3 regions of the Solibacillus sp. FSL R7-0668 genome follow, and region 2 is predicted to be linked to each of the others. Evidence: a T-box and tRNA genes for the amino acid it is inferred to sense, from the RefSeq annotation. Region 2 holds a T-box; the other regions hold tRNA genes.
The links. The T-box of region 2 lies ahead of leuS (leucine--tRNA ligase). A T-box ahead of a tRNA ligase gene usually reads a tRNA of that ligase, here a tRNA-Leu.
Positions count from the first base shown of each region.

Region 1: it encodes a tRNA-Leu, which carries the amino acid that the T-box ahead of leuS (leucine--tRNA ligase) is inferred to sense. The anticodon was not compared.
Region 3: it encodes a tRNA-Leu, which carries the amino acid that the T-box ahead of leuS (leucine--tRNA ligase) is inferred to sense. The anticodon was not compared.

Region 1 is NZ_JBBOUU010000001.1:3,323,754-3,325,990, reverse strand. It holds tRNA gene MKX47_RS16640 (tRNA-Val) at 1-2, shown strand, start outside; tRNA gene MKX47_RS16635 (tRNA-Met) at 132-206, shown strand; tRNA gene MKX47_RS16630 (tRNA-Asp) at 210-285, shown strand; tRNA gene MKX47_RS16625 (tRNA-Phe) at 309-384, shown strand; tRNA gene MKX47_RS16620 (tRNA-Thr) at 393-468, shown strand; tRNA gene MKX47_RS16615 (tRNA-Tyr) at 475-558, shown strand; tRNA gene MKX47_RS16610 (tRNA-Trp) at 569-642, shown strand; tRNA gene MKX47_RS16605 (tRNA-His) at 670-745, shown strand; tRNA gene MKX47_RS16600 (tRNA-His) at 780-855, shown strand; tRNA gene MKX47_RS16595 (tRNA-Gln) at 864-938, shown strand; tRNA gene MKX47_RS16590 (tRNA-Gly) at 946-1,020, shown strand; tRNA gene MKX47_RS16585 (tRNA-Cys) at 1,027-1,100, shown strand; tRNA gene MKX47_RS16580 (tRNA-Leu) at 1,146-1,227, shown strand; gene selD (selenide, water dikinase SelD) at 1,421-2,237, shown strand, end outside.
Region 2 is NZ_JBBOUU010000001.1:2,936,206-2,938,442, forward strand. It holds gene leuS (leucine--tRNA ligase) at 1-762, opposite strand, end outside; T-box leader at 877-1,095, opposite strand; gene MKX47_RS14600 (MDR family MFS transporter) at 1,149-2,237, opposite strand, start outside.
Region 3 is NZ_JBBOUU010000001.1:3,748,066-3,750,302, reverse strand. It holds rRNA gene MKX47_RS18800 (23S ribosomal RNA) at 1-327, shown strand, start outside; rRNA gene rrf (5S ribosomal RNA) at 394-509, shown strand; tRNA gene MKX47_RS18790 (tRNA-Tyr) at 546-629, shown strand; tRNA gene MKX47_RS18785 (tRNA-Trp) at 642-715, shown strand; tRNA gene MKX47_RS18780 (tRNA-His) at 733-808, shown strand; tRNA gene MKX47_RS18775 (tRNA-Gln) at 832-906, shown strand; tRNA gene MKX47_RS18770 (tRNA-Lys) at 921-996, shown strand; tRNA gene MKX47_RS18765 (tRNA-Leu) at 1,087-1,175, shown strand; tRNA gene MKX47_RS18760 (tRNA-Arg) at 1,185-1,261, shown strand; tRNA gene MKX47_RS18755 (tRNA-Pro) at 1,285-1,361, shown strand; tRNA gene MKX47_RS18750 (tRNA-Ala) at 1,369-1,444, shown strand; tRNA gene MKX47_RS18745 (tRNA-Met) at 1,466-1,539, shown strand; tRNA gene MKX47_RS18740 (tRNA-Ser) at 1,552-1,644, shown strand; tRNA gene MKX47_RS18735 (tRNA-Met) at 1,794-1,868, shown strand; tRNA gene MKX47_RS18730 (tRNA-Asp) at 1,872-1,947, shown strand; tRNA gene MKX47_RS18725 (tRNA-Phe) at 1,953-2,028, shown strand; tRNA gene MKX47_RS18720 (tRNA-Gly) at 2,032-2,105, shown strand; tRNA gene MKX47_RS18715 (tRNA-Ile) at 2,116-2,192, shown strand; tRNA gene MKX47_RS18710 (tRNA-Asn) at 2,203-2,237, shown strand, end outside.

The DNA.
Region 1 (2,237 bases), 390 kb from region 2:
CATATTTTCATAGTATTATCGCGGGGTGGAGCAAATCGCTAAACGAAGATAGCGATTAGCAGCAGCTTCAAAGAAGTAGCTGCCAACTAAGTAGAACGTGATGGTACAATAAGAATAAGTAATACTATTATCGCGGGGTGGAGCAGTGGTAGCTCGTCGGGCTCATAACCCGAAGGTCGCAGGTTCAAGTCCTGTCCCCGCAACCAAATGGTCCCGTGGTGTAGCGGTTAACATGCCTGCCTGTCACGCAGGAGATCGCCGGTTCGATCCCGGTCGGGACCGCCATTTTTGAAAATTTATACATAAATGGGTTTGTAGCTCAGTTGGTAGAGCATTAGATTGAAGCTCTAAGTGTCGGCGGTTCGATTCCGTCCAAACCCACCATATTTTTTGCCGGTGTAGCTCAGTTGGTAGAGCAACTGACTTGTAATCAGTAGGTCGAGGGTTCGACTCCTTTCGCCGGCACCATTACTCGGTGGGGTAGCGAAGTGGCTAAACGCGGCGGACTGTAAATCCGCTCCTTAGGGTTCGGCGGTTCGAATCCGTCCCCCACCACCATCTATTTTTTAGGGGCATAGTTTAAAGGTAGAACTACGGTCTCCAAAACCGTCAGTGTGGGTTCGATTCCTACTGCCCCTGCCAAATTTAATATTTAAACTAAATACAATGGCGATTGTGGCGAAGTGGTTAACGCACCGGATTGTGGTTCCGGCACTCGAGGGTTCGATTCCCTTCAGTCGCCCCATTCATTTTTTTAGTTTATTATATATAATATAATGGCGATTGTGGCGAAGTGGTTAACGCACCGGATTGTGGTTCCGGCATTCGTGGGTTCGATTCCCATCAGTCGCCCCATAAAACGTTGGGGTATAGCCAAGCGGTAAGGCAACGGATTTTGATTCCGTCATGCCCTGGTTCGAATCCAGGTACCCCAGCCATTCATTTGCGGAAGTAGTTCAGTGGTAGAACACCACCTTGCCAAGGTGGGGGTCGCGAGTTCGAACCTCGTCTTCCGCTCCATAATATGGCGGCATAGCCAAGTGGTAAGGCACAGGTCTGCAACACCTTTACCACCGGTTCAAATCCGGTTGCCGCCTCCATATTTTTAATTGAATCGGTTAATCCGGTTTTTTTTTACCCTTTTTGCCGATATGGCGGAATTGGCAGACGCGCCGGACTCAAAATCCGGTTCCTTCTGGAGTGTCGGTTCGACCCCGACTATCGGTATTATTAGATTTTCTGTTGGGATAAGAATTTCTAGGAGGTTCACAAACATTGATATATCAATGTTTGTGAACCTTTTTCTGTTTTACTCGAAATCAAACTATTAATTCGAGTAAAACAGATATTTTCAAATTATTAGTTTGATTGATCTATAATAGAGAGGTATATAAATTAACATTGAAAGGGTTGGTGTCTCATGACACAGTCTGAAAAAATAAAATTAACAACTTTAACGACAAAAGGAGGTTGCGGGTGTAAAATTGGACCATCTGATTTAGCTCAAGTCATTCGTATGCTGCCACCCGCTGTTCCTAACTCAAATGTATTAGTTGGATTAGAAACAAGTGATGATGCAGGGGTATATCGTTTAACAGATGATTTAGCGATTGTGCAAACTCTTGATTTCTTTACACCAATTGTTGATGATCCATATTCTTTTGGACAAATTGCAGCAGCAAATGCGATTAGTGATATTTATGCAATGGGTGGTAAACCAATAACAGCTCTAAATATTGTTGCATTTCCTATTTCTAAGCTAGATAAGAGTATATTAGCTGATATTTTAAGAGGGGCTGCTGATAAACTTGCTGAAGCAAATGTTGCGTTAATTGGTGGACATTCTATTGATGATAAAGAGCCAAAATTTGGTTTAGCAGTGACTGGTATGGTTCACCCTGAAAAGGTACGAGCTAATAGTCACGCAAAAGTAGGAGATAAATTAATTTTAACTAAACCCATTGGTGTAGGAATTTTAAGCTCTGCAATAAAAAATGGTCTTTTACAAAATGACGAAATTGAACGAGTTACAAAAGTAATGGCAACTTTAAATAAGGTGGCTGCTGAAATAATGGAGCCTTATGAAATACACGCTTGTACGGATGTTACTGGGTTTGGTCTTTTAGGCCATGCTTCAGAAATGGCAAAAGGAAGCAATGTTGGATTACGCATCAATAAATCGGATGTACCGGTACTACCCAGAGTAAGAGAGATAGCTGAGATGGGCATCATTCCTG
Region 2 (2,237 bases):
AGCACCAAATAATGTATCCGGACGTGTTGTAAAGACTTCGAATGTTTTGTCTGTATCGGCAATTGTGAATTTCACTTGAGCCCCTTCAGAACGACCAATCCAGTTGCGTTGCATTTCTTTAATTGACTCTGGCCAATCTACATCTTCTAAATCGTCTACTAAACGATCTGCGTACTTTGTAATACGTAGTACCCATTGGCGCATCGGTTTACGCACGACTGGATGACCACCACGCTCTGAAAGACCATCGATTACTTCTTCATTCGCAAGCACTGTCCCTAATGCTTCACACCAGTTTACAGCGATTTCATCGACATAGGCTAAATCCATTTCCACTAATTTCGTGAAAATCCATTGCGTCCATTTGTAATAGGAAGGATCTGTCGTGTTAATTTCACGGTCCCAGTCATAAGAAAAGCCTAATTCGTTAATTTGACGCTTAAACGTCTCGATGTTTTTAGCCGTGAATTCTGCTGGGTCATTCCCTGTATCTAGTGCGTATTGCTCTGCTGGTAGACCAAACGCATCCCAGCCCATTGGATGCAGTACGTTGTAGCCCTGCATACGTTTGAAGCGTGAAAGGATATCTGTCGCTGTGTAACCTTCTGGATGACCTACGTGAAGACCTGCACCTGATGGATATGGGAACATGTCTAAAGCATAGAACTTCGGTTTGTCGACTTCATTTTCTGTTTTGAATGTTTTGTTTTCAGCCCAAAACTCTTGCCATTTTTTTTCGATTTGCTGATGATTAAAGCTCACAATAATTTCCTCCTTTAAATACGATTGATTGCTCTGTTAGGAAGTATTTCTAATTCGCACAAAAATTAACTGAATATTTGAACAATAAAAAAATCCCGCCCCTATCTTATAAAAGACAGGGACGAGAGATAATTGTTAAACTCCCGCGGTACCACCCAAATTAGTGACACAGCACTCAGCTTGTAAATTCTTAACGCGAATACACGGCTTCACTTACTAAGTGTTCAGCAAAGCATACTCCGAGGCGAGTTCAATTTATCACTTACTAGCTTACACCGACCGCTAGCTCTCTAAAAAGTGAAGCCATCTACTATTCCTCATCACAGTTCAATTTATATTATTTCATTCATTCTAATGGATTGCGCCAAAAAGTACAAGAGGGAGTTTTACGCATCCTTCAAGGCTCGGTCATAAACTAAGCATGGGATAATCGCCACTAATATAAAGATGGCTAAAAACAGCATGAGCACTTGCATGCCATACATGTCTACCATAAACCCACCTAATACCGGACCAATCATGCGTCCAACTGTTGAAGCGCTGTTTACTAAGCCCTGATAAAAGCCCTGCTGTCCCTGTGGAGCAAGTTTATTAGCAATAAGCGGAATCACTGGCGTAAAGAACACCTCACCAAATGTTAAAATAACCATCGCTGCGACAAACATTTTAAAATCCTGTGCAAAATAGACAACACCAAATGATGCCGACATTAATACCAAGCCAAGTACAAGCTGATGCTTAATTTTCTTTTCCCAGCGTGTAATAAGTGGCTTAATAATTGGTTGAACCGCCACGATTAAGAAACCATTAATTGTCCATAATAGGCTATATTGTGACAAACTCATCCCTAGCCCTTGTGTATAAGATGAAATCGTTGCGCTCCATTGCGAATAGCTTAACCAACAAATAATAAGGGAAATACTTAAAATCGCAATGGCTAAAATTGGCCCCTTCTCTCGATCACGTGCTTCATTGGCAATTGACTTGGTTGTCACTTGATTCGTATCAAAACGTTTAAAGGCTGTGACGACAAGAATTAAAAACAGAGCATAAAACGTTAAATTTGCATAAAACACATACTCAAATTGAAAATCTGCGATAATTCCCGCTAATGCCGGTCCGATTGCTACCCCAACATTATTCGCTAAGAAAATGGAATTAAATGCTTTTCTTCCACCTTCTGGCCAAGCACTTCCAGCAATTGCATAAAGTGCAGGATAAACAATCCCGCCACTAAAGCCAAGCATCGCTAAAAAGATGACATACTGTGGCCAATCATGCCAAAACGTTAATAACGAAATCGACCCTAAATTGAGCACAACCCCAATTAATATCGCCTTATAGCCACCTAATTTATCAAATAAAAAACCACCAACTAAATTACCAAACACCCCTGCTAACGAATTTAGCATAAGTACGACGCCAGCAACTGTTAATGACTTCCCCAAATGATCATGTATATAAATACTATTCAA
Region 3 (2,237 bases), 810 kb from region 2:
CGCGAGCTGGGTTCAGAACGTCGTGAGACAGTTCGGTCCCTATCCGTCGTGGGCGTAGGAAATTTGAGAGGAGCTGTCCTTAGTACGAGAGGACCGGGATGGACACACCGCTGGTGTACCAGTTGTCTTGCCAAAGGCATCGCTGGGTAGCTATGTGTGGACGGGATAAGTGCTGAAAGCATCTAAGCATGAAGCCCCCCTCAAGATGAGATTTCCCATTACGCAAGTAAGTAAGACCCCTGAAAGACGATCAGGTAGATAGGTTCGAGGTGGAAGTGTGGCGACACATGTAGCTGACGAATACTAATCGGTCGAGGACTTAACCACATGTTTACGAACATCAATGAAACGTTTATCCAGTTTTGAAAGAATGAATTCTTTCAAACCAATAAGTGAAGTGATGATGGCAAAGAGGTCACACCTGTTCCCATACCGAACACAGAAGTTAAGCTCTTTAGCGCCGATGGTAGTTGGGGGTTTCCCCCTGTGAGAGTAGGACGTCGCTTCGCTTATTTTTTTTAATGCTTCAATAAGTAATATATGTCGGAGGGGTAGCGAAGTGGCTAAACGCGGCGGACTGTAAATCCGCTCCTTAGGGTTCGGCGGTTCGAATCCGTCCCCCTCCACCATTTTTATTTTATAGGGGCATAGTTTAAAGGTAGAACTACGGTCTCCAAAACCGTCAGTGTGGGTTCGATTCCTACTGCCCCTGCCAATCTTTAAATAATAATGGCGGTTGTGGCGAAGTGGTTAACGCACCTGATTGTGGTTCAGGCATTCGTGGGTTCGATTCCCATCAGTCGCCCCATTTAAAATTTAAGTTAATACCTTTGGGGTATAGCCAAGCGGTAAGGCAACGGATTTTGATTCCGTCATGCCCTGGTTCGAATCCAGGTACCCCAGCCATTTTCTCATTTAGAGAGCCATTAGCTCAGTCGGTAGAGCATCTGACTTTTAATCAGAGGGTCGAAGGTTCGAGTCCTTCATGGCTCACCAGTTTATAATCATATACATTGTCAGAATATAAATTCTAAGCATTTTATAGAAGTAGTTTAGAGATATTGAAATCGTACTTTAATTTAAAATGCCGGGGTGGCGGAACTGGCAGACGCACAGGACTTAAAATCCTGCGGTGAGTGATCACCGTGCCGGTTCGATTCCGGCCCTCGGCACCATTTTTATACGCGCCCGTAGCTCAATTGGATAGAGCGTCTGACTACGGATCAGAAGGTTATGGGTTCGACTCCTGTCGGGCGCGCCATATAAATTTTTAAAATGACAGAGCGGAATGTAGCTCAGCTTGGTAGAGCACTTGGTTTGGGACCAAGGGGTCGTAGGTTCGAATCCTGTCATTCCGACCATTACAATGGGGCCTTAGCTCAGCTGGGAGAGCGCCTGCCTTGCACGCAGGAGGTCAGCGGTTCGATCCCGCTAGGCTCCACCATTTAATTTTTATATCAATCATGGCTACCTAGCTCAGCTGGCTAGAGCATTCGGTTCATACCCGAAAGGTCGTGGGTTCGACTCCCTCGGTAGCCACTTTAATATGTCGGAGGTATACCCAAGTTCGGCTGAAGGGATCGGTCTTGAAAACCGACAGGCGGGTAAGACCGCGCGGGGGTTCGAATCCCTCTACCTCCTCCATTTTAATTAAATAGTTGTAATAAAGTGATATTATTATCGCGGGGTGGAGCAAATCGCTAAACGAAGGTAGCGATTAGCAGCAGCTTCAAAGAAGTAGCTGCCAACCAAGTAGAGCGCGATGATACAATAAGACAAAGTAATACAATTATCGCGGGGTGGAGCAGTGGTAGCTCGTCGGGCTCATAACCCGAAGGTCGCAGGTTCAAGTCCTGTCCCCGCAACCAAATGGTCCCGTGGTGTAGCGGTTAACATGCCTGCCTGTCACGCAGGAGATCGCCGGTTCGATCCCGGTCGGGACCGCCATTTGTGGGTTTGTAGCTCAGTTGGTAGAGCATTAGATTGAAGCTCTAAGTGTCGGCGGTTCGATTCCGTCCAAACCCACCATATGCGGGTGTAGTTTAGTGGTAAAACCTCAGCCTTCCAAGCTGATGTTGTCGGTTCGATTCCGATCACCCGCTCCAGTTTTATATAGGGCCTATAGCTCAGCTGGTTAGAGCGCACGCCTGATAAGCGTGAGGTCGATGGTTCGAGTCCATTTAGGCCCACCATATAAATTATTCCGAAGTAGCTCAGTTGGTAGAGCATCCGGCTGT